4 regions of the Alterisphingorhabdus coralli genome follow, and region 4 is predicted to be linked to each of the others. Evidence: predicted binding sites of a transcription regulator. Region 4 holds the regulator's gene; each other region holds the start of a gene.
The links. Region 4 encodes LexA, which represses DNA repair genes until DNA is damaged. Its sites were predicted from a motif close to GTTCCNCNCTTGTTCT; they were not measured.

Region 1: a site for LexA is predicted at 2,017-2,032, ahead of RB602_RS00670 (ribonucleoside-diphosphate reductase subunit alpha). Genes of this name have one in related genera too.
Region 2: a site for LexA is predicted at 1,733-1,748, ahead of RB602_RS06390 (DNA-methyltransferase). Genes of this name have one in related genera too.
Region 3: a site for LexA is predicted at 2,139-2,154, ahead of RB602_RS11310 (Y-family DNA polymerase). Genes of this name have one in related genera too.

The regions. Positions count from the first base shown of each region.
Region 1 covers NZ_CP136594.1:140,147-144,344, reverse strand. Annotated here, with positions in the region: gene RB602_RS00675 (fumarate hydratase) at 1-1,515, opposite strand, end outside; gene RB602_RS00670 (ribonucleoside-diphosphate reductase subunit alpha) at 2,046-4,016, shown strand; gene RB602_RS00665 (glycosyltransferase family protein) at 4,151-4,198, shown strand, end outside.
Region 2 covers NZ_CP136594.1:1,364,317-1,368,514, forward strand. Annotated here, with positions in the region: gene RB602_RS06380 (RNA polymerase sigma factor sigma-70 region 4 domain-containing protein) at 1-296, shown strand, start outside; gene RB602_RS06385 (hypothetical protein) at 293-565, opposite strand; gene RB602_RS06390 (DNA-methyltransferase) at 583-1,545, opposite strand; gene RB602_RS06395 (DUF2312 domain-containing protein) at 1,910-2,164, opposite strand; gene RB602_RS06400 (hypothetical protein) at 2,191-2,814, opposite strand; gene RB602_RS06405 (hypothetical protein) at 2,811-3,131, opposite strand; gene RB602_RS06410 (hypothetical protein) at 3,191-3,406, shown strand; gene RB602_RS06415 (nucleoside triphosphate pyrophosphohydrolase family protein) at 3,436-4,113, opposite strand.
Region 3 covers NZ_CP136594.1:2,410,803-2,415,000, reverse strand. Annotated here, with positions in the region: gene dinB (DNA polymerase IV) at 1-860, shown strand, start outside; gene RB602_RS11315 (CPBP family glutamic-type intramembrane protease) at 1,216-2,022, shown strand; gene RB602_RS11310 (Y-family DNA polymerase) at 2,219-3,631, shown strand; gene RB602_RS11305 (DNA-3-methyladenine glycosylase I) at 3,642-4,198, shown strand, end outside.
Region 4 covers NZ_CP136594.1:1,854,251-1,858,448, forward strand. Annotated here, with positions in the region: gene RB602_RS08705 (ComEC/Rec2 family competence protein) at 1-1,564, shown strand, start outside; gene lexA (transcriptional repressor LexA) at 1,811-2,500, opposite strand; gene trpC (indole-3-glycerol phosphate synthase TrpC) at 2,597-3,391, opposite strand; gene trpD (anthranilate phosphoribosyltransferase) at 3,388-4,198, opposite strand, start outside.

The sequences.
Region 1 (4,198 bases), 1.5 Mb from region 4:
CTCCAGCAATCCCTCTTTCCTGATCTTCTCCTGCCAAACCAGCGGCGCCAGATGGTGGACGCTGTCGCCATTGCCATCCACAGCGACGGTCACCGGCATATCCTTGACCTCAAATTCGTAAATCGCTTCCATGCCAAGGTCTTCAAAGCCGACAATCTTGCTGCCCTTGATCGCGCGGGCGACGAGATAGGCGCTGCCGCCCACCGCCATCAGATAGGCCGATTTGTGTTTGGCGATCGACTTGACCGTATCCAGCCCGCGCTCGGCCTTGCCGACCATGGCGAGCAGGCCTTGCTCGAGCATCATATCGGTAAATTTGTCCATGCGGGTTGCCGTCGTGGGACCGGCAGGGCCGACCACTTCCTCGCCCACCGGATCAACAGGGCCGACATAATAGATAACGCGCCCCTTGAACTCGACCGGCAGTTCCTCGCCCTTGTCGAGCATATCCTTGATCCGCTTATGCGCGGCATCGCGTCCGGTCAGCATCTTGCCATTAAGCAACAGCCGGTCGCCCTGTTTCCATGAGGCGACCTCTTCGGGTGTCAGCGTATCGAGCTGGACCCGCTTGGCTTCCTTGCTCGGGGTCCAGTTGACATCGGGCCATTCGTCCAGCTTGGGCGGCTCAAGATAGGCCGGGCCAGAACCATCCAGGGTGAAATGCGCATGGCGGGTGGCGGCGCAATTGGGGATCATCGCCACCGGCTTGCCCGCCGCATGACAGGGCGCGTCGAGGATCTTGACGTCGAGAATGGTCGACAGGCCGCCCAACCCCTGCGCGCCGATACCCAGCGCATTGACCTTGTCATAAATCTCGATGCGCAGTTCTTCCACGTCATTACGCGGTCCGCGTTGTTTCAGCTGCGCCATATCAATATCGCCCATCAGCGATTGCTTGGCGAGCAGTACCGCCTTTTCCGCCGTGCCGCCAATGCCGATGCCGAGCATCCCCGGTGGACACCAGCCCGCACCCATTTGCGGCACCATTTCCAGCACCCAGTCGACAATGCTGTCACTGGGGTTCATCATCTTGAACTTGGACTTATTCTCGCTGCCGCCGCCCTTGGCCGCGACATCGATCTCCACCGTGTTGCCCGGAACCATTTCGATATGCAGCACCGAGGGCGTATTGTCGCCGGTGTTGCGCCGGGTAAAGGCCGGGTCGGCCAGGATTGAGGCGCGCAGCGGGTTTTCCGGATGGCGATAGGCCTTGCGCACGCCCTCATCGACAATCTCCTGCATTGGGCGGCTGGTGTCATCGAGCCGACACTCCATGCCCCAGCGGACAAACACATTGACGATGCCGGTGTCCTGGCAGATCGGCCGATGCCCCTCGGCGCACATGCGGCTGTTGGTCAATATCTGGGCAATGGCGTCCTTCGCGGCAGGGCCTTGCTCGGCCTTATAGGCTTCACCCAGCGCACGGATATAATCCATCGGATGATAATAGCTGATAAATTGCAGCGCATCGGCAACGCTCTCGATAAGGTCATCGGCTTTGATCAGGGTGGTCATGATTGGCTCCTAGGGGCGGGAAGCGGATAGATGCGTTGCTATGTGGCCGATATTGCCGCTACGGGCAAGGCGCGGGCTTTCTATCTGATGCGTGGATCGTGATAGAAAGATTCTCTGTGGAAAGCCGGTCGTGCAACATTGCGTCACGGTTTTCGACAGCTTTGCAAAATTTTTCGCAAAAATGTCATTTTGCCCTTGCGATTTGCGAACGCCGCCTAACTCCACGCGTCGCAGTGTCACCCTCGGAATCTGCTGCGATGAAGCGAATCGGGTTTGCGGTGAACCGAGTCGTTAAACTGTCATTTACCCTCTTGCGCCCGGAATCATTTTAGGCACAATAGATGGTATAGCGCGGTTCGGGGCACACCAACCTGTAGTAGTGGCCATTTCAACGATAATGGCATCGTAAGAGCAATAATGTTGCTTTTGCGAGCACTTTTTTGCGCCTTTAGGCCTGTTTTTTGCAGGCCGGGCTAGACAGTGTCCGAGTCGGGTGCATATGGAACACAAACAGAACATTCGAGGGTGAGATGGATTTCAGGGACACGACGGGCGTAATGGGCGATCAAGACACAGTTGAGCAGGATAAAGGTGCGGACATGGCGGAAAAAACCAATGTGATGGACGCTGCCGTTGAGGAGAAGGCGGAAGCCAAGGCTGCGCCTGCCAAAGCCCAGCCGGACAGCAAGACCGTCAACCCGCGCCGATTCAAGATCAAGACCGACGATGCGCGTGACGCCAATCTCACCGATTTTGGCAAGGAAACGCTGCGCGACCGCTATTTGCTGCCGAAAGAGAGCTTTCAGGATCTGTTCGCCCGCGTCGCGGACGCCTATGCCGATGATCAGGATCACGCCCAGCGGCTCTATGACTATATCTCGAACCTGTGGTTCATGCCGGCAACCCCGGTGCTGTCCAATGGCGGCACCGGTCGCGGCCTGCCGATTAGCTGTTATCTCAACAGCGTTGACGACAGCCTGGGCGGCATCGTCAACACCTGGAACGAGAATGTCTGGCTTGCCAGCAAGGGCGGCGGCATCGGCACCTATTGGGGCAGTGTGCGCGGCATTGGTGAGCCGGTCGGCCTGAATGGCAAGACCAGCGGCATCATCCCGTTTGTGCGGGTGATGGACTCGCTGACGCTGGCGATTTCGCAGGGTTCGCTGCGCCGCGGATCGGCGGCCTGTTATCTCGATATTTCGCACCCGGAGATTGAGGAATTCCTCGAAATCCGCAAGCCATCGGGAGACTTTAACCGCAAGGCATTGAACCTGCACCATGGCGTTCTGGTCACCGATGAATTTATGGAAGCGGTGCGCGATGGCGCGGAATTTGAGCTGCGATCACCCAAGACCGGCGAGGCGCGTGGTTCGGTCGATGCGCGTTCGCTGTTCCAGAAGCTGGTTGAGACCCGTCTCGCCACCGGCGAGCCCTATATCATCTTCTCCGACACGGTGAACCGGATGATGCCCAAGCACCACCGCGATCTGGGGTTGAAGGTCTCGACCTCCAACCTGTGTTCGGAAATCACCCTGCCCACGGGTCGCGACCATCTGGGTGAGGATCGCACCGCGGTGTGCTGCCTGTCCTCGCTCAATCTTGAGAAATGGGACGAATGGTCGGTTGATGACATGTTTATCGAGGATGTGATGCGCTTCCTCGACAATGTGCTGCAGGACTATATTGACCGTGCGCCCGAAGAAATGGCGCGGGCGAAATATTCAGCGATGCGCGAGCGTTCAGTCGGCATGGGCGTGATGGGCTTTCACAGCTTCTTACAAGCCCGCGGCCTGGGCTTTGAAAGCGCGCTGGCGAAGAGCTGGAACCTTAAAATCTTCAAGCATATCCATGCCAAAGCATCGGAAGCCTCGATGATGCTGGCCAAGGAGCGAGGCCCATGCCCGGACGCTGCCGATCAGGGTGTGATGGAGCGTTTCTCGTGCAAAATGGCGATCGCACCGACGGCTTCGATCTCGATTATCTGCGGTGGTGCATCGGCCTGTATCGAGCCGATCCCGGCGAATATCTACACCCATAAGACGCTGTCGGGCAGCTTTATCGTCAAGAACCCGCATCTGGAGAAAATCCTCAAGGAGAAATCCAAGGACAGCAATAATGTGTGGAACTCGATCCTGGAACAGGGCGGCAGCGTCCAGCATCTCGATTTCCTGACGCCGGAAGAGAAAGAGAGCTTCAAGACCAGCTTCGAGATTGACCAGCGCTGGCTGCTCGAACTGTCGGCAGACCGCACCCCCTATATCGATCAGGCGCAGTCGCTCAACCTGTTCATCCCGGCTGATGTCGACAAATGGGACTTGCTGATGCTGCACTTCCGCGCCTGGGAGCTGGGCATCAAGTCGCTCTATTATCTGCGCTCCAAATCGGTGCAGCGCGCCGGTTTCGCTGGCGGCGTGGAAGCCGACAATACGCTCGACCCGAAACAGGTCGAGCTGGCGACGGCAGAGAGCACCGATTATGATGAGTGTCTGGCGTGTCAGTGATTGACCGCCAGAGCCATCGGACGAATACATAATAGATCGTCATCCCGGACGTGATCCGGGATCTCGGGCTGCAAGCATTTGCCTTTGCAGCTCTCGTCCGGCCTCCACCGGAATGACGAACAGACAAGGAGCGCGTGGTCGGCACATCATTCGACCGGGCCTTTAGTAACCATCAAGGGCTA
Region 2 (4,198 bases), 490 kb from region 4:
GGTCATATGTCATTTGTCAGGAGCATGGCGGTATCGAGATCGGGATGCACGGCGATCAGGGGCCGAACGGGGCACGAGGCACGGCCAACAATCTCATCAAAGTCGCCACCCGAATGAACATCGGCCACTCGCACAGCGCGGCTATCATCGATGGGGTTTATGTTGCGGGCCTTTGTGGGCTTCTCGACCAGGGATACAATGAAGGGCCGAGCGGCTGGTCTCATACGCAGATCGTCACCAACGCCGATGGTAAACGGACACTGGTGACGATCATTGATGGTAAATGGCGGGCCTAGATTGCGATATTGTCGGCGATCCGCTTGATAAAGCCCTTCTCGACATGGCCGAAACGACCGGAAGCAAACTGCTGCCCGACTATCCAACTTAAGGTATTACCGATCTCATCCTCTTCGACATTGGCAAGGAAATGCTCTGCATAACTCTTGCCGGTCCTGAGATCGGTTTCTCTGTCGCCGGTGCGCTCAGGGCACCAATAGTCTTTGTACTCTTCACCGTTGCGCTCGACGACCTGAACGAACGGGGGATTTTTCGTGAAATAGGTCAATGCGGTTTCCTTGGTCTCTACAGTAAATCGTCAATCGAAATGTGTTGCCTCTCCCCGATGGCCACCACGCTAAATCGCTGCTCCATGTCGCGCACATAGTCTTCGTCGCGCTCTATCAGGATGCACTCATGACCCTCCTGTTTTGCAGCCTCACCCGTAGTCCCACTGCCACCGAAGGGATCGAGAATGACTCCCCCCGGTGGCACATATTGGCGGACCAGGTAACGCAGCAAAGCTACAGGTTTGACTGATGGATGTGCGGACCCGGCACGGTCGGTTTTGGTGGCTTTGGGGTTAAGAATCAGTGTTGATGATGGCTTAATTTCAAACGAATGGAAGAACTTGGAGGCATCACCCAATTCGTTCATTACACTATCGGAACCATCATGAACGAGATTGGCCGGGTGGTAGGTCTTCCCGTCTGACCCAATGACACGATTGTTGCCAATGTTGATTGCCCCGGTACTGTGCAACCGGACATTCTCAACGCCGTTCTTCTCTGAGAACGGTTTTTGGGCAACATAAATTGGTTCAAGCGCCGGTTTTTCTGTTTGGGCACCATAGGCCCATCCTTCCCATTTGGCCGCTTCTTCCTCGCTACCACCGGCGCGCATGATTGCCTTATCCATTGGGTGCTGCTTAGGCATCCCGGTCGTATAGGCCCAACCCTTGAACGGATGGATGACAAAACCCGCATCTTCAATGGCCGTTGCCTGCCGGTGGCCGGTGCGCGGGCTGGCGAAAGCCAGCAAATAGGCTCCGGGCTTCATGATCTCGAAGACCAAGCGCCAAAACTCAGGATCAAAACTGATCCGTTTGCCGTCCGCGTCCGCCTGGTCCCATGTCTTGCCAACGAAGCGGCTTCCGGCGCGCCGGAAAGCCCCGTCCGTGCCAAACTTGGCCGGGGCGGCACCAGCTTTGCCGAAACGCTTACCGATGGACTCCAGAAAATATGGAGGATCACAAATCACGCAATGCACCTTTACTCCCTTATCGATCAGCGACCGCAGAACGCGGTACGAACAGCCTTCATGGAGTGTTATGGGAAGCATGACTCAAGACAAACAAGCGAACGAGCAAAAAAATTTCACAGCTTCCCGATCAACCACCGGGCGGCTTGTACTGCTTTTCTTGCGTGTAGGAAAACGAACAGAGAACAAAGCTATAGTTCTCCAATTGTATCAAGACCTTGCTCAACATCGTCTTTGAGCGTGTCAAGAACGCGAGCCGCATAGTCGAAAGGCTCGGAGTCGGCGACTCGCTTGCTATGCTTACGTAGCGTTTGGGCTTTGGCGTCGATCAATCCCATGATTGATTTGCGCTCGTCCGAGATAGCGGGGCCGCTCATAGGTCAACCGCCATGGACATACCAAGGGCCTCTTTATAGACCTCCAAAACGGCTTCCATTTCCTTACGATCATTGGACTCCATCTTGCGCAGGCGAATGACCTGACGCATGATTTTCGGATCATACCCCGACGCCTTGGCCTCAGAGTAAACGTCACGAATATCGTCCGCGATTCCCTTCTTCTCTTCCTCTAGGCGCTCAATGCGCTCCACGAAGAGACGCAAACCGTCGCGTTCTGAATCCTGTTCCATTGAAGTGTCTCCTGAATTGTGTCCGATCATGGGTTTGTCTCCTGTTTGGCTCTTCGACTGCGCCAAGCGTAACCGAACTGCTTGTCGAGGACATGCAGCAACACGCTCCCGACTTCCTCGACCGGCCCCTTGTTCATAATGATGATGCAGCCTGCGTCCTTTTCTCTTGGGAAGACGTAGTTGCGGCTGTCCTTCGACCAGTCGCACCCCTCACGTTCGAGCTGCACAACGATAACCCGCTCCGGGTCAGTCCGGCTTTGCAGATATTCGAGTTCGACCGGGAAACCGAGATCGGTGAAAATCACGATCTGGTTGTCGGCAAGATCACCAAGGGCGTGATATGCTGCCTTGGGCCAGACATCATCGCCAAATTTGGGCTTCATGAACTGTTCTGAGAAGTCGATCATGAACTGCCGCAAGGTGGTATGCCATTCAGGCAAAAACTCGTCCTTGCGGGCCTCATAATCTTCTGGCTGTATGCCAAGAATATAGAGCGCAACATGGCGGATATGCTCTTTGAACTCGGCAATTATCGGATCAGCACCAGTGCGTAGCAGATAACCGAATAATTGGTGCCCTAGTGTGTCTTTACCGGAGCGGGGTGGGCCGTTGAAGAGGATGAAGTACGGCTTTTTGGATTCATCGGTCACAGTAAATCTCCTGTTTCTCCGGTTTCCCCGGCAGCCTTTCGGAACTGAAAAAATAGCGCCCAACAACCAGGCGACACATCGACACCACTGGCCGTTATTGCCCGCTCAAGGGCGTCGAAGCGCATTAGTGCTTTGGTCGTGGCGAGTACGATTTCCTTGAGGGGTTTTGTGAGGTCGTTGGTGTAGGTCCAGGCAATGCAGACCCAATCATCAACAGGTGTGTGGAACCAGCGGAAGAACAGCCGGTGCTTGACCTGCATGGCTACAAAGAACGCACTCCATCCGGGAAGCACAACAAGATCGCGGTTATCGGTCATTGAAAGGCACCAAGCCTCCCGCAAGCAGCGCGACCGGCTGGCGTCATCACGAAGAAGGAATGACCCAACCATTCGTTTTTCAGGCGTATCAGGCGCAGCAATCGCAAGGCCCGCACATCGGCTCCCCGCAGGTGTTGGCTAGGGTACATCGTGTGACCCTCGGCGATAGCGAGCAGCGCCTTTCGAGCGCCGGGTTTCATACCCAAACACAAGGTTATCTCGGTTTCCGTTGGCACCTGGCCATCGAGCCGAACGGAGCCAAAGCGGGGCAGTAACGGAAGTGCAGACGAGCCGCACGGCTGGCTCAGCATTTCTTACCGCCTGCCTTTCTGCGGTTTTCCAGCTTGTGATCTTCCCGCTTGCGATTGAAGGCCCGCTTCTCATCCATGATAGCGAAAAGCGGAATCTCCCATTCGTTTGCGACCGCGATTGTCCGCATAAGGGTCACGGTGAGCCAGTACCGGGCGAGGCGGTGTTTGCCTTTACGGAATCCCTCATCGAACGCCTTGAGGATCGGAGATGCGATAAACGGCAGGCATTGGATTTTGTCGGTGACAGGTACGTGATCCTGCTCACGCATTACGGACGTATGGCCGTGGGTCAGATGGAAGGTGATGAGCGGCTGTTGGCCGCCGATGCGCTGCTCAGCGCCAATAAGGTCGAGCAGACGAATGGTGAAGTCGGCAAGTTCGACATCAAAGCCTGCCCGATCAATCAGTTTGTCGTCGAACTCTTTGTCTTCCGAGGCTTCCTGCAACTCGGTAAGGCAAAGGGATACCATCTCGCCCCGGTTGCGTTCGTGCAGCAGGTCTTTGGGTGGATCGTCCAATGATGACCACCAACCCGCTTTCACGTTTTCTTCGTGAATATCGACCGCCAAACGGTCGAGACCTTTGACCAGATCAACAGGGTTTTTAACGACATCGGCAGTCACGATCTCGCCATCAAACTGCGTCGGCCCTTCATAGATAAGATTGCTCATTGTTCACCTATTCAAGTTTTCTTGAATTAATACTCTAATTTGAAGTGGCCGGAGCGCGGTATTTTGTACCGACGCGGAATTGCAT
Region 3 (4,198 bases), 560 kb from region 4:
ATCGAGAAGTGTCGCAGCAGATCCGTGCGATCTTTCACCAGCATACCGATCTGGTCGAACCGCTATCGCTGGATGAGGCCTATCTCGATGTTACCGAGGACAAGCAGGGGATCGGGTCAGCAACGCTAATTGCCGAGTCTATTCGCGCCAGCATAAGAGAGGAAACGCAACTCACCGCCAGTGCCGGTGTGTCATACAACAAATTTATCGCTAAAATCGCCAGCGATCAGAACAAGCCCGATGGCCTGTGCGTCATCCGCCCCGAACAGGGCCCGGACTTTGTCGCCAGCCTGCCGGTGCGACGCTTTCACGGCGTCGGCCCGCGTACAGCGGAGAAGATGGCGAGGCTGGGGATAGAAACCGGCGCCGATCTGCGCGCCCGCCCCCGCGAATGGATGCAGGAGCATTTCGGCAAATTCGCAAACTATCTCTACGGTGCCGCCCGCGGCATCGACCATCGCCCGGTCCAACCCAATCGCATCCGCAAATCCATCGGCGGCGAGCGTACCTATGGCGAGGATATCATCGCCGATGACGCAATGCGTGAAGCGCTCAACCATATTGTCGATATTGTCTGGGAGCGGATCGAAAAGAACGAGGCGCGCGGCCGCACGGTGACGCTCAAGGTCAAATATGCCGATTTCCACCAGATAACCCGCGCCCACTCGCTCGACCGCTGGGTCGAAGGCAAGGCGGAATTTGCGGAGATTGGCCATGTGCTTTTGGAAGCATTGCTACCGGTGGAGCAGGGGGTGCGGTTGTTGGGGCTGACGCTGAGTGCGTTGGATTTGGGTGGGGATGAGGAAGCGGATGATGATGTACCGGTGAAGCCGGAGCAGCAGAGCTTCGGCTTTTTGTGAACCGTAAATCCTCCCCGAGCTTGCTCGGGGAGGGGGACCGTCGAAGACGGTGGAGGGGGCGAAGCCGGAGGCGAGCTTTACGATGGTCGCGACCAATTCTATCGGTGGCAAGCCCTCACCAAGCCAAGTATTTCTCGCGAAGGCCGCGAAGATTATCAAGAGCGCGAAGGGGATTGCGCCAGTGTTTCCCCTCCACCTTCAGGGGAGGGGTAGCGAGACTTAGCGCCGTAGCTTTAGCGAAGGCGGTTAGTCGCAGCGGGGTGGGGGATATCCGCTTGCACTACGCAGGTTGAGCGCTCAAACGTGAAATCTCGCCCCTGATAACGCATGTGGTGGCAAAACAGGCCAAAACTGAATGACCAGCGCAGATTTAGACCAACCCTTGCCCGAGAGAAGTGCCTTCACATTCTTCGCGCTGGTCTTTCTGCTCTCAATACCATTCTGGTGGATAGGCTGGCAGGCCGATGCCCAAATCCTACCCGGATTACCCGTCAGCGCTACCATGGTGGTGGTTCCGTTCCTGACGGCATCGCTGCTGGTCTTGCGAGCCGAAGGACGAGCAACATTGGGATCATTTCTCGCCAGCGTGGCAGACATTCGCGGGATGAAGCTATGGGTCTGGATATTGGCGATCGGCACAATGCCCTTTGTGATGCTGGTTTCTGCAGCGATCCAGGCAGCAACCGGTGACACACTGCCTGCGCCGCAATGGGACCTGGTTCAGATAGTATTGCTGTTCGGCCTCTTTTTCGTGTCTGCTCTGGCAGAGGAATATGGCTGGACCCAATTTGCCACCGCTCCGCTTGCCCGGAGATACGGGATAGTCGGCGCGGGTGTATGTGTCGGGCTCATCGCCGCAATCTGGCACCTGCCGCCGCTGTTACAGGCGGACCGCAATGTGGAATGGATCCTCTGGTGGGCGCTTGGCACCATAGCACGGCGGATCATCATTATCTGGCTGTATATGCGCAGCGGTCAGGCGCTTATGTCTGCCGTGCTGTTCCACACCATGAGTAATCTGAGCTGGATGCTGATTCCGGTTATGGGATCGCATTATGATCCTATGGTGACCGGGATGGTTGTATTGGGGCTGTCTGCTTGTGTAGTTCTTACAGAGAAGACCCACCCAGTCACTCCTCTCCCGCAAGCGGGCGGGGAATAATCTCACGCGGAGCCGCGGAGGCGCGAAGAGGTTTCGCCAAGCAACGCCCTCTTGAAAACCTTCGCGGCCTTCGCGTGAAACCCTAACCCGTTCAACCTTGACGAATCAGAACAAATGTTCTTATTTTGTTCCAACCATGCAGCCTCAACCCATACCCCAACCCACTACCGACGGGTCCCGCGATGATGCGCGCCTATTGGCCCCGCTCCCTGAAGGTGACACGGGTGAGGGGCTGGCCTTTGCTGATAGCGCTGCTGGGCTGCGCTATATCTTCATCGATTTTAACGCCTATTTCGCCAGTGTGGAGCAGCATGATGCGCCTGAGCTGATCGGTCGCCCGGTGATCGTCATCCCGCTGGATTCCGAGCATAGCGGCGCGATTGCGGCGAGTTATGAGGCCAAGGCGCTGGGTATCAAGCGCGGCACCACGATGCGCGAGGCGCGGGCGATCTGCGGTGATGTCGCGGTGCTACCGGCGCGGCATGACCGTTATGTTGTGATGCATCACGAGCTGTTGGAAGAGATTGAGCGGCATGTGCCGATCCAGCGCGTTTGCTCGATTGACGAGTGCGTCTGTCGCCTCAACCCTGAAGAAGCCGAACCGGAAGCGGCAAGGGCTCTGGCGCGGCGGATCAAGGCGGGGCTGGCGGCGCGCTTTGGTCCGGCGATGCGTTGTTCCATCGGGCTGGCGTCGAGCACCTTATTGGCCAAACTGGCGAGCGATCTGGAAAAGCCCGATGGCCTGACGGTGATAATGCCCAAAAGCCTGCCTGCTCGGCTCCGCGATTTGCCGCTCGAGGCGATTCCCGGTGTCGGCAGGGGCGTCTCGCAGCGGCTGATTCGGGCTGGTATTACCGATTTTACCAGCCTGTGGAATCTGGCGCCGAAACAGGCGCGGGCAATCTGGGGTTCGGTCACCGGCGAGCGGTTTATCTATGGGCTGAAAGGCCATGATGTCCCCGATGGCGCGGCGCCGAAAAAGGCGATGATCGGCCATAGCCGGGTTCTTTCCGGTGCGCATCGGCGGCCGGAAGGCGCGCGGATTGTCGCCCGCGCGCTGCTGCTCAAGGCGGCGAGCCGGTTGCGGCATTACGGGATGTACGCCTCGGGCCTGCACCTGTCGCTGCGCTTTTATCCCGAGGGGCGGTTGAGTCAGGAAGTGCGCTTTCGCGGCAGCCAGAATAGCTGGCGTTTTCTGGACAAGCTCGACGAAATGTGGTGGCCGATGATGGATTGGCTCGCCGATCCGCGCAACTATCGCGATGGCCGTCGGCGTTCGATCAAGCTCGCTGCGGTGCATCTGTTCGCGCTGAAAAACGGCCCGCCCGAGCGCGATCTGTTTGTCAGCGCCGACAGCGATCATCGCGATGCGCTGCAGGCCGGGCTGTGGCGGCGGATTGATGAGGCCAACCGCAAATATGGCATGGAAACGCTGATACTGGCCTCGCAAAAAGGCATGGACCTCAATTATCTCGGCGTGAAGATCGCGTTCAGCCGGGTGCCTGATAAAGCGGAGTTCTCCGACCGCAGTCTGGAAGACCAGCGCCGCCTCACCGGTATGGCGCATCATCAGCGGTTGCGGCAAAATGCCAGCCGTTCGCTCTATTGAGGAGAGGCTAATGGAATTGGTGACCGGTGCGGATGGCAAGATGCGGTGCTTTGGCGGCCAGCCGGGCAAGGAATTTTATAACCGTTATCATGATGAGGAATGGGGCGTGCCGGTGCATGATGACCGGCATCTGTTCGAGATGCTGATCCTGGAAGGCGCGCAGGCGGGGCTGAGCTGGGAAACGGTGCTGCGCAAACGTGAGGGCTATCGCGCCGCGTTCCATGGCTTTGATGTCGAAAAGGTCGCGGCGATGAGTGATCAAGAGCTTGAGGCGCTGCGCGAGGATGAAAGCATTATCCGCAACAGGCTGAAAATCTATTCTGCACGCAAAAATGCCCGAGCCTTTATCGCGATGCAGCAGGAATTTGGCAGTTTTTCAGACTGGCTCTGGGGTCATGTTGATGGTCAGCCGATTATCAATCGCCCGCAAAACTGGGCCGATGTGCCGGTTTCAACGCCCTTGTCCGATAGCATCTCCAAAGCCCTGAAAAAGCGCGGCATGAGCTTTGTCGGCACGACGATTATCTATGCCTATCTGCAAGCGGTGGGCGTGGTGAATGACCATGT
Region 4 (4,198 bases):
TGATTTCGCACGTCGTGCCTGGTTTGCTGGACTGGGCGCTACCGGGAGCGCGCTCACTGCACCGGATGTTCTGGAGAGCAGCGGGCAGGGCGGTATTGCCAGTCTTCGCAGCCGGTTGTCGCAGCATATCCAGAGACAGATACCCGGATCCGAAGGCGCTATAGCCGCCACTCTCGCCACCGGCGATCGCGGCGGCATATCCGAAGCCGATGCAGAAGCGATGCGGCGTAGCGGTTTGGCGCATCTGCTGGCGATAAGCGGCCTGCATGTCAGCGCGTTGATCGGTGCGGTGTTTCTGTTGGTGCTGAAACTGTTGGCATTGTCGCCGACATTGGCTTTGCGTTGGCGCTTGCCCGTTGTCGCAGCCTTTGCCGGGGCGCTGGCGGGGATTGCCTATACTGTCTTCACCGGCGGCGCCGTTCCCACCATACGCGCCTGCATCGCTGCGCTATTGATTCTGTTAGCGTTGGTTCTGGGACGCGACCCCTTTTCCCTGAGACTGATCGGTTTTGCGGCGCTGGTGATATTGCTGATCTGGCCTGAAACACTGGTAGGGCCGAGCTTCCAACTCAGCTTTGCTGCGGTGGTGGCGATTATCGCGCTCTATGATGCACCGCTTATGCGCCGCTGGTCCGCCGAGCGCGATGAGAAGCAATTCGGCCTTGTGCAGCGCATAGGGCGCTTTGCTTTGCTGCTGTTTCTCACCGGGCTGGTCATCGAGATTACCTTGATGCCGATTGCACTCTACCATTTCCACAAAGCCGGCATTTACGGCGCGCTGGCTAATATTGTCGCTATTCCACTGACCACCTTTGTCATCATGCCGTTGGAAGCCATGGCGATGTTGGCGGACAGCATAGGATTGGGCGCACCGTTCTGGTGGCTATGCGGCAAAGCCATTGGACTGCTGTTGAGCCTTGCGCATTTCGTTTCGGAAAGCCCGGGAGCGATTATCCGCTTTCCCGCAATTAGTATCTCGACCTATCTGCTTGCGATAGTGGCGGGGCTGATCCTGTTCCTGTTGCGCAGTCCGTTGCGTTTGCTCGGCCTGGTTCCGGCTGCTGTTGCTGTGATCCTGATGCTGGCAACACCACGTCCCGACCTGCTGATTGCGAATGATGGACGGCAGATAGCAGTGCGCAGCAAGACATCGGGGAGTGGCGATTTTGTGCTTCTGAAACCGGACTCGGAATCCTTCACCACCGATATGATGCGCGAGCAGGGCGCATTTGAAGATGAGCCTGTGGGACTTGATCAATGGCCAGAGGCGCAATGTTCTCGCGAATTTTGCAGTTTTGTTCTGACACGATCAGACCGCGATTGGGTGGTATTGGTTAGCCGCAAAAACGAATATGTCCCCAAACGCGCGCTTGCTGCAGCTTGTGCCCGAAGCCATATCGTGATTGCAGGACGCTTTTTACCCGGCAGTTGCCGCCCGCGCTGGAGAAAACTGGACCGGCGCTATTTGCGCCAGAGCGGTGGGGTGGCCATCTATCTTGATGATACGCGCATTGATCAGGTTGCCGATAGCCGATCCGATCATGGCTGGAGCTATGATCGCTAGATCAGGAATTTTAGTGCGCACAAAGCCACAAAGTCACTAAGACGTTATGATGGGAATACCTCTTTGTGCCTTAGTGGCTTTGTGTGAGATATGACTATGTCGAGAAAGCCGCTAGGGCTGAACTTGTCGAAGCCCGCTTCTCAACATAGTCCAAAGCAGCAAGACGCCCTTCGACAAGCTCAGGGCTAGCGGTTTAGCATAATCGCCATGTGCACGAATATGGTGCGATTTCGGGACGGCCTGAACCTAATTATACCGTCGCAATAGCCCCGCTAACTGCCCCTGAATCTGCACTTCATCAGCGCGGTAGATTTGTGGCTCATAGCTGGCGTTAGCCGGGTCGAGGCGGATGGTGTTGTGGTCACGCCGCAGATATTTCAGCGTCGCTTCCTCGCCGCGCACCAGTGCCACGACAATCTGTCCATCACGCGCGGTGTCGGTGCGGCGGATCAGGGCAAAATCACCGTCGAAAATCCCGGCTTCGACCATCGAGTCGCCGGAAACTTCCAGCGCATAGTGATCGCCGCTGCCGAGAAGGGCGGCAGGAACAGGCAGTACTGACTGGCCCTCGAGCGCCTCAATCGGTGCGCCGGCCGCGATGCGTCCGTGCAGGGGAATTTCGAGCACATCATTGGAAGCATCGGGGATTGAGACATTCGAGCCGACCAGATTGCGGTCTGCACCGCCCATGGTGACCGAGGGTGCAGGGGTCGCTGTTCCGCCTTCGGGTAGCTTCAACACTTCCAGCGCGCGGGCGCGATTGGGGAGGCGGCGGATAAAGCCGCGTTCTTCCAATGCGCTCACCAGACGGTGCACACCAGATTTGGATTTGAGATCAAGCGCTTCCTTCATCTCTTCAAAGGACGGCGAAACGCCGCTGGCTTCGAGCCGGTCCTGAATGAAGCAAAGCAGTTCGTGCTGTTTACGGGTTAGCATTTGTCCCTCCGCATGAAACGAATAGGGAACAATTATGAAACAAAAGTGATCAAGTCAAGTGGGAAGTTTTCGTATCGCGAAAAAAGTGACCGATTATCAATTACCTTGCAGTAAATCGCGGGTTGCCTGAGCGACATCATGCTGGCGCATCAGCGTTTCGCCCACCAGAAAGGCGTGAACATTTGACTGTGCCAGTCGCTCGCAATCATCATGGCTGGCAATGCCGCTTTCGGCGATGACAAGCCGCTCTTTGGGAATCAAGGGAGCCAGAATCTCTGTCGTTGCCAAATCTGTTTTGAAGCGCGTGAGGTCGCGGTTGTTGATCCCGATGAGTGGCGTATCGAGCATCAGTGCACGCTCGAGTTCAGCGCGATTATGCACCTCGACCAGCACATCCATATCAAAGCGTTTGGCCTCTGCGACCAGATCCTGCATCAGTGCGTCGTCGCACGCGGCAACAATGATCAGAATCGCATCGGCCCCGAGCGCGCGCGCTTCGCCCACCTGCCAGGGGTCAACCATAAAGTCCTTGCGCAGACAGGGCAGCGAGCAGGCATTACGCGCCTCTGCAAGGTAATGGTCTGCGCCCTGAAAATAGGGGACATCGGTGAGCACCGAGAGGCAGGTCGCACCGCCAGCTTCATAATCGCTGGCATGCATTGGCGGGTCAAAATCCTCGCGGATCAGGCCTTTGGAGGGACTGGCACGCTTGATCTCGGCGATCAGCGCCCAGCCTCCGGCGGCGACTTTATCCTGCATCGCTTTGGCAAAACCGCGCGGGGCGGTTTTCACGGCGATGGCAGCATCTCGGTCGGCCAGCGAAAAGACCTGTTTGCGCGCCGCGACATGGGCGCGTTTGTCGTCGCATATCTGTTTGAGGCGGTCTGTCATATCGCAATCCAGCAGTTGAGCAGGGCATTGGCCAGACCTTTATCGAGAGCTTCTTCGGCTTCTTCCAGCCCTTCGGCCCAGCTTTCGGCTTCGCCCGCAATCTGCAACGCAGCGGCGGAGTTGATCAGAACCGCATCGCGATAGGCGCTTTTCTCGCCTGCCATAAGGCCGCGCAGGGCAGCCGCATTATAGTCGGCATCTCCGCCGCATATGGCCGAGAGAGGAGACAGGGTGAGATCATGCTCTTCGGGATTGAACATATGCTCGGTCATCTGGCCATTGTGCCAATTATGAATCAGCGTTGGCCCGGCGATTGAGATTTCATCCAGGCCTTCCATGCCCGAGACAATCATCAGCCGCTCATAATCAAGCATCTGCGCGGCCTCTGCATAAACCGGGACCAGATCAGGATGGGCAACGCCGATTAGCTGACGGCGCACAAGCGCCGGATTGCACAGCGGGCCAAGCAGATTGAAAATCGTGCGGCGGCCCAGCGCCTTGCGGATCGGGGCGATGGCACCAAGCGCCGGATGATGCGCCGGGGCGAAGAGAAAGGCGATGCCAAGGTCATTAAGCAGGGCGCTGTTTTCCTCTGGCGTCCGGTCGAGTCTGATACCGAGGGCTTCGAGCGTATCGGCTGCACCTGATTTACTGCTGGCCGCGCGATTGCCATGCTTGGCGACGGGCACTTCACAGGCGGCGACCACCAGCGAAACCGCGGTTGATACATTGAGGCTGTGGCTGCCATCGCCGCCGGTGCCGCAGACATCAATCGCGTTTTTTGGGGCATTGGGGAGCGGGACCATG